2 regions of the Pseudomonas sp. LF020 genome follow, and region 1 is predicted to be linked to the other one. Evidence: predicted binding sites of a transcription regulator. Region 1 holds the regulator's gene; the other holds the start of a gene.
The links. The regulator sigma-54, encoded in region 1, starts transcription at its own class of promoters, with help from an activator protein. The targets are predictions, from matches to a motif close to ANTGGCATNNANNTTGCTNT.
Positions count from the first base shown of each region.

Region 1 (4,209 bases):
GGCGACAAAAAGCCGGTACAAGGCTGGGGCGTGACGATCCAGTACCACGCCGCGCAAAACCGCGTCGTGCTGATCGACAAGGCCAAGGTTGTCGACAAGGACAACAACACCACTCAGGGCGAGAAAATCGTCTATGACACAGTGAAGAAGCTGGCCAGTGCCGGTCGCGCTACCGGTAGCAAAGTCACCGAAGCGCGTCCGCGCATCGACATGGTGATCCAGCCGAAGAAGAAAACCGACGAGAAGACCCAGTAATGGCAACTCTGAAAGCCCAACACCTGGCCAAGGCCTATAAAAGCCGCCAGGTTGTGCGCGACGTCAGCCTGTCGATCGACAGTGGCCAGATCGTTGGCCTGCTCGGCCCGAACGGCGCCGGCAAGACCACCTGCTTCTACATGATCGTCGGCCTGGTGCAGGCCGATCAGGGTCGCGTGCTGATCGATGATCTGGACGTCAGCCATCAGCCGATGCACGGTCGTGCCAAGGCCGGTATCGGCTATCTGCCGCAAGAAGCATCGATCTTCCGCAAACTGTCGGTGGCCGATAACATCATGGCCATCCTCGAAACCCGCACGGAACTCGACAAGGCCGGTCGTCGCAAGGAACTGGAAAGCCTGCTGCAGGAGTTCCACATCAGCCACATCCGCGACAACCTCGGCATGAGCCTGTCCGGTGGTGAACGCCGCCGGGTGGAAATCGCCCGCGCCCTGGCGACCGCACCGAAATTCATCCTGCTCGACGAACCGTTCGCCGGTGTCGACCCGATTTCGGTTGGCGACATCAAGCAGATCATCCACCACCTCAAGGCCAAGGGCATCGGTGTACTGATCACCGACCACAACGTGCGTGAGACCCTGGATATCTGCGAAACCGCCTACATCGTCAACGACGGTCAACTGATCGCCGAAGGCGATGCGGCGACCATCCTTGCCAACGATCTGGTGAAGGAAGTGTACCTGGGCCACGAGTTCCGCCTCTAAGCGAATAGTGCCCGGTGAGCCGCCCGGGCGCTGTATCGATTCAAGCAGGATTTAATACGCTTTAATTGTTACAGCGCTCTAGGCAAACACGACAGTTTCAGGCATATAATTTGCTTAAGTTTGGCGCTCCGGCGCCCTGTAGTGGATGGCGCATGCGCGCCGGCGAATAAGGTGTTAAGCCCCTGCCATGAAACCATCGCTAGTCTTGAGAATGGGCCAGCAGCTGACGATGACACCGCAGCTGCAACAGGCCATCCGCCTGCTCCAATTGTCGACCCTGGACCTGCAACAGGAAATCCAGGAGGCCCTGGAATCCAATCCGATGCTCGAACGCCAGGAAGAAGGCGACGACTTCGACAATACCGATCCTTTGGCCGACAACGTCGAACAAAAAACCAACACCGACATTCAGGAACCCTCCTATCAGGAAACCGCCCCGACGGTGGACAACCTGGAAGATGGCGAATGGAACGAGCGCATTCCTAACGAACTGCCCGTTGATACCGCCTGGGAAGACGTCTACCAGACCAGCGCCAGCAGTCTGCCCAGCAGCGATGACGACGAGTGGGACTTCACCACCCGCACCTCCGCCGGCGAAAGCCTGCAAAGCCATTTGCTGTGGCAATTGAACCTGGCGCCGATGTCCGACACCGACCGCCTGATCGCCGTGACCCTGATCGATTGCATCAACAATCAGGGCTACCTCGACGAAACCCTCGAAGAAATCCTCGACGCCTTTGATCCGGAGCTCGACATCGAGCTGGACGAGATCGAGGCCGTTCTGCACCGCATTCAACAGTTCGAACCCGCCGGCATCGGCGCGCGCAACCTCGGCGAATGCCTGTTGCTGCAACTGCGTCAGCTCCCGGCCAAGACCCCGTGGCTCAACGAAGCCAAACGTCTGGTCAGCGATTACATCGATCTGCTCGGCAGTCGTGACTACAGCCAGTTGATGCGGCGCATGAAGCTCAAGGAAGACGAGCTGCGTCAGGTCATCGAACTGGTGCAAAGCCTCAATCCACGCCCGGGCTCACAGATCGAATCGACCGAAGCCGAGTACGTGGTGCCCGACGTCATTGTGCGCAAGGACAACGAGCGCTGGCTGGTCGAATTGAATCAGGAGTCGGTGCCCCGTTTGCGGGTCAACGCGCAGTACGCCGGTTTCGTCCGTCGCGCCGACACCAGCGCCGACAACACCTTCATGCGCAACCAGTTGCAAGAAGCACGCTGGTTCATCAAGAGCCTGCAGAGCCGCAACGAAACCCTGATGAAAGTGGCCACCCAGATCGTCGAGCATCAGCGCGGTTTCCTGGAGTACGGCGACGAAGCCATGAAGCCGTTGGTCCTGCACGACATCGCCGAAGCGGTAGGCATGCACGAATCGACGATTTCCCGGGTCACCACACAGAAATTCATGCATACCCCACGGGGCATTTATGAACTGAAATACTTTTTCTCCAGCCATGTAAGCACCTCCGAAGGCGGTGAATGCTCGTCCACGGCGATCCGCGCGATCATCAAAAAACTGGTTGCAGCGGAAAATCAGAAAAAGCCGTTGAGTGACAGCAAGATCGCTGGTTTACTGGAGGCACAAGGCATTCAGGTGGCTCGCCGCACCGTCGCCAAGTACCGTGAATCCCTAGGGATCGCGCCTTCGAGCGAACGCAAGCGGTTGATGTAAGCCACGTTACAGCGTTCCAGTGGCAGGCTGTTCGGCCTGCCGCTTTATGCACTGGCAACGAAGGAGAAGCTGTATGCAAGTCAACATCAGTGGACACCAACTGGAAGTTACCCAACCTCTCCGTGAATACGTTGAGCAGAAGCTCAAGAGGCTTGAGGGACATTTCGACAAGATCACCAACGTGCAAGTCACGATGTGCGTCGAAAAGCTGAAGCAGAAAATCGAAGCCACGCTGCATATTCCCGGCAATGAGGTCGTCGCAAACGCGGAACATACCGACATGTACGCAGCGATCGACGCGCTGACCGACAAGCTTGATAAACAACTCAAAAAGCATAAGGAAAAGACCCAGAGCCTGCTTCAGGGCGCTACCGGTCGATAACCCCCACCCCCATGATCCGACTTGAAAGTATCCTGACCCCCGGCCGTTCCCTGGTGAACGTGCCGGGCGGCAGTAAAAAGAAAGCCCTCGAACAGATTGCCAACCTGATCGCCCGCGAAGTGCCGGATCTGGAGATGCAAGATGTCTTCGAAGCGCTGATCGCCCGTGAGAAACTCGGTTCCACCGGTTTCGGCAACGGCATCGCCATCCCCCACTGTCGTCTCAAAGGCTGCGAAGCGCCTATCAGCGCGTTGATGCACCTTGAAGCGCCCATCGATTTCGATGCAATCGACGGCGCACCGGTTGACCTGCTGTTTGTCTTGCTGGTCCCGGAAGCGGCCACCGATGCTCATCTGGAATTACTGCGCCAGATCGCCAGCATGCTCGACCGCAAGGAAGTGCGCGAAAAACTGCGTAGCGCACCGAGCAATGAAGCCTTGTATCAGGTCGTCCTGAGCGAGCAGAACGGTCACTAATCATGCGTTTGATCATCGTCAGCGGCCGCTCCGGCTCGGGTAAAAGTACCGCCCTGAATGTTCTTGAGGACAACGGCTACTACTGCATCGACAACCTGCCGGCCGGTCTGCTGCCGGAACTCGCCGAACGCGCCCTGATTCATACCGAGCTGGCTCAGCCGTTGGTGGCTGTGTCGATCGATGCGCGAAACCTGCCGAGTCATTTGTCACGCTTCCCCGAGTTGCTCGAAGAAGTCCGCGCCCGACACATCCAGTGTGATGTGCTGTATCTGGATGCCGACGAAGAAACCTTGCTCAAACGCTTCTCGGAAACCCGCCGTCGCCACCCGCTGAGCACCGCCAACCGCTCACTGGCCGAAGCGATCGAAGATGAAACCGCCCTGCTCGGCCCGATTGCCGACCTGGCCGATCTCAAGGTCAACACCACCAATCTGAATCTGTACCAGTTGCGCGATACCATCAAACTGCGCCTGCTGAACCAGCCGGAGCCGGGGACGGCATTTCTGGTTGAATCGTTCGGTTTCAAGCGCGGCATGCCGGTGGACGCGGATCTGGTGTTCGACGTGCGCTGCCTGCCCAATCCGTACTGGAAGCCTGAATTGCGCGCACAATCCGGACTCGACGCACCGGTCGCCGAGTATCTGGCGACGCAGCCGGAGGTCGAAGAGATGTTCCAGGACATCTACGGCT
Region 1 covers NZ_JBRFIX010000003.1:436,838-441,046, forward strand. Annotated here, with positions in the region: gene lptA (lipopolysaccharide transport periplasmic protein LptA) at 1-255, shown strand, start outside; gene lptB (LPS export ABC transporter ATP-binding protein) at 255-980, shown strand; gene ACU680_RS09750 (RNA polymerase factor sigma-54) at 1,168-2,661, shown strand; gene hpf (ribosome hibernation-promoting factor, HPF/YfiA family) at 2,735-3,043, shown strand; gene ptsN (PTS IIA-like nitrogen regulatory protein PtsN) at 3,055-3,519, shown strand; gene rapZ (RNase adapter RapZ) at 3,522-4,209, shown strand, end outside.

Region 2 (4,209 bases), on a different contig from region 1:
CAGCAGCAGTTCGGCGACATGCCGGGCGCCGGGCGCGTCGCGGTAGATCTCGGTGTAAGCCTCGAATGACGACAGCGCCCGCAGCAACGCACTCCACTGGTAATAGGCGTGCGCCGTACCGTCGCTGACCGCTTCGGCTTGATCGCCAGCCATTTCATAGCGCGCATCCAACAGACGCAGCGTGTTATCCGCACGCTCGATGAACGTCCCCAGACGAATGAAGCGGAATGCATCGTTACGCATGATGGTGCCGTAGGACGCGCCCCGGAATAGGTGCGAGCGCTCCTTGATCCACTCGCAGAAACGGCTCATGCCGTAGCGGCTGAGACCCTGCTCGGCAATCCCACGAATCTCCAGCCAGGTGGCGTTGATGTTCTCCCACATGTCCGCAGTGATGCGCCCGCGCACCGCATGCGCACTGGCGCGCGCTGCGCCGAGGCAGCTGTAGATGCTCGCCGGGTTGGCGGCGTCAAGGGCGAAGAAATGCAGCAGGCGTTCGGCATGCAGTTCGCCGTGACGCTCCAGGTAATCGTCGAGGGTGCCGGTGATCAACAGCGGCATGGCCAGCTCGTGCAAACCGTCGCCGCGACCGTCCTGCGGCATCAGCGACAGCGAATAGCTGATATCGAGCATCCGTGCGAGGTTTTCCGCCCGCTCCAGGTAACGCGACATCCAGTACAGATCCGAGGCAGTTCTACTTAACATGGCAAGCTTCCTTCAATCCTCGACCACCCAGGTGTCCTTGGTTCCGCCGCCCTGAGAGGAGTTCACCACCAGGGAGCCTTCACGCAGGGCGACACGGGTCAAACCGCCGGGCACAACCCGGGTTTCGCGGCCAGACAGTACAAACGGACGCAGGTCGATATGGCGCGGCGCGATACCGTTTTCGACAAAGGTCGGACAGGTCGACAACGACAGCGTCGGTTGCGCGATATAGGCATGGGGCTTGGCCTTGATCCGTTCGCGGAACGCATCGATCTGCGCCGCGGTAGACGCCGGCCCCACCAGCATTCCGTATCCGCCGGAACCCTGGGTTTCCTTGACCACCAGATCCGCAAGATTGGCCAGCACGTGGGAAAGCTCAGAGGGGTTACGGCATTGCCAGGTCGGCACGTTCTTCAGGATCGGTTCTTCGTCGAGGTAGAAACGGATCATCTCGGTGACAAACGGATACACCGATTTGTCATCTGCTACCCCGGTGCCGATGGCATTGGCCAGCACCACGTTGCCCGAACGATAGGACGACAGAAGCCCCGGCACACCGAGCATCGAGTCGGGGTTGAATGCCAGCGGATCGAGGAACGCGTCGTCGAGACGGCGGTAGATCACGTCCACCGCTTTCGGCCCGTCGGTGGTGCGCATGAAGACCTTGTCGTCGCGCACGAACAGGTCGGCACCCTCCACCAGTTCAACGCCCATTTCCCGTGCGAGGAAGGCATGTTCGAAGAACGCACTGTTGAAACGCCCCGGCGTCAGCACCACCACGCTCGGATCGTCGATCGGGCTGGAGCTTTTCAGCGTGTCGAGCAATAGGTTCGGATAGTGGTCGATGGGCGCGATGCGCTGGGCGGCGAACAGTTCGGGGAACAGGCGCATCATCATCTTGCGGTCTTCGAGCATGTAGCTCACGCCGCTCGGGGTGCGCAGGTTGTCTTCGAGCACGTAGTAGGTGCCGTCGCCATCGCGCACCAGATCGACGCCGGAAATGTGCGAATAGATATCGCGATGCAGATCCAGGCCCTGCATCGCCAACTGGTACTGCTCGTTGGCCAGCACCTGTTCGGCGGGGATGATCCCGGCCTTGATGATGCGCTGCTCGTGATAAAGGTCGGCGAGGAACATGTTCAACGCCTTGACCCGCTGGATGCAGCCGCGCTCGACGATCCGCCACTCGCTGGCGGGAATGCTGCGCGGAATGGTGTCGAATGGAATCAGGCGCTCGGTGCCCTGCTCATCGCCATAGAGCGTGAAGGTAATCCCGGCCCGGTGGAACAGCAGATCGGCCTCGCGTCGCCGTTGTGCCAGCAACTCGTCAGGCGTGTCCGCCAGCCAGCGGGCGAACTCGCGGTAATGCGGGCGGACCTGGCCGCCGGCATCGTACATTTCATCAAAATAGGTGCGGATCATGCCGTACTCCTTGTCACCCGGACCTACAGGCCTTCGCAAGGCCCGTGCCATCGGCATAAACGCTTTGATTTCAATCGCTTGGATAATCACGCCGCAAGCACCGCACCATTCCTGTGCGGCAAATGCCCCAAGCGGATTGCCCCCGCTTCATTGCGACGCATTGCATCGCCTATCACCAGCATAGTCAGAGTTGATTTCACTGCTTGCGCCGGGCTGCGGATAATCCGCGCATCCGCTGCAAACTTCCCACAAGGAAGGCTTCAGCCCAATGACCCGTGACTGCCCGTGCAGTCCCCGCAGGCCGTGACCCTGACCGGTTTCCTCTCCTTATCGATCTTCCCTTTCAGCCACCCTCTCCGGTGGCTTTTTTTTGCCTTTCTGAAATGTTTTGAAAGCAAAAGCAAAAGATCGCAGCCTCCGGCAGCTCCTACCAATCACCTGTAGGAGCTGCCGAAGGCTGCGATCTTTTGACTTTAAAAAAGCTAAACCAGAGATCAGTTCAAACGATGCCGGCTGCGCACCTCCTGCTTCACGCCCCAGCCTTCGATGATGCCGCCCAGCGGCTCGACCACGGCAGAGAAACCCTGCTCGAAATCGCCAATATCGTCATAGGTCGCGTACATCACTTTGCTCAATTCCAACGACCAGGCGCCATCGTCGCGCGCACTGACCTGGGCATTGATGGATTCACCACGAAATTTGCCTGCCGCTCTGCGCGCCCGCTCCTCGTCCGGGAAAATGGCGTAGAACTCGATGGGATGGAATCGGGAAAAGTCGAAACCGCCTTCTTTCATGCGGCGCAGAACATTACTGCTGATGTCTTCTTGATAGGCTGTGCTCATGAATCGTCCCCCTCGGATAGATGGATAGACTTTCCGTATTCCCGCCCCGGGCCTTACAGGCCAAAAGTACATCGGCAAACGGGTTGCCGGCGGGAAACAAGCATGTAGCTGACAAGACCAGACCTTAGCGATCGTTTCGCTGATCTCGCTTGCAGATTAGCCCCAAGATAGAGCTGCTGCCAAGGCCTGGTTGCTTCGGATGAAAGGAAGATTTCAGATTGGAGTGATGCTGCGGATTTCGATGCTGTTCTGGGTTTTCAGGCTTTTCGCCCCGGCGTCGGGGGTGCGCCCTTCCAGATCGTTCAAATCCAGTTCGGCGGCCACGGGCAGGAGCCGTTCCTTGATCAGGCGTGCAGCCTCGTCGTCGCTGGGGCATTCCGCGCGCTCGAACACCTCATCGACAATTTCACCATGATCGTCCACGAAAGTGACTTTCCACTTTTGCATCGGTGCCTCCTCGATCAAACCCGCAAATGGGCTTACATCTATCTCGACTTTTGGCGAGATTGATCGTTCAAAAGGATTGCGGCAGACGAACATGAAAAAAACATCATTTTCATGACTGGAAAAATTTTGTGGCGAGGGAGCTTGCTCCCGCTGGGCTGCGAAGCGGCCCCAAAATATTTAGCAATCGCAGATTTTGTGAGTGCTGCGCACTCAAGCGGGAGCAAGCTCCCTCGCCACAAGGAATCCATCGACCTGGTCAGTCGTTGCTGGGCTTGTTGATCGCCTGCAGCACGTACTGTGGCAGCGCGAATGCGCCGATGTGGATTTCCGGGTTGTAGTAGCGAGTGACGATGCCGCTGCCGATGAAGCGCTGTTGCAGGGTTTCACGGCTCAGCTTGCGGTAGGCCGGGTTGGTCGAGCCCCAGGCGAAGGTCATCGAACCGCCGATGTAGGTCGGCACGGCCGCCTGATAGAAGTGCCAGTCCGGGAACAGGCTGCGCAGGCGGCCGGCGGTGGTCTTGACTTCATCGATCTGCATGAACGGCGTGCCGTTCTGGGTCACGAGGATCCCGCCTTCGTTCAGGCAACGGTGGCAGGCCTGGTAGAAGTTCTCCGAGAACAGCACTTCGCCCGGGCCGATCGGGTCGGTGGAGTCGGAGATGATCACGTCGAATTTTTCCGTGGTGGTGGCAACAAAACGCATGCCGTCGTCGATCACCAGGTTCAGCCGTGGGTCGTCGTAAGCGCCCTTGGAGTGGTTCGGCAAAAATTCCTTGCACATGTCGACCACGGT
Region 2 covers NZ_JBRFIX010000005.1:412,662-416,870, forward strand. Annotated here, with positions in the region: gene ACU680_RS14875 (alpha-E domain-containing protein) at 1-705, opposite strand, end outside; gene ACU680_RS14880 (circularly permuted type 2 ATP-grasp protein) at 718-2,127, opposite strand; gene ACU680_RS14885 (ribonuclease E inhibitor RraB) at 2,622-2,969, opposite strand; gene ACU680_RS14890 (hypothetical protein) at 3,183-3,416, opposite strand; gene speE (polyamine aminopropyltransferase) at 3,673-4,209, opposite strand, start outside.
Region 2: the regulator sigma-54 is predicted to act here: its motif matches at 2,160-2,179, upstream of ACU680_RS14880 (circularly permuted type 2 ATP-grasp protein).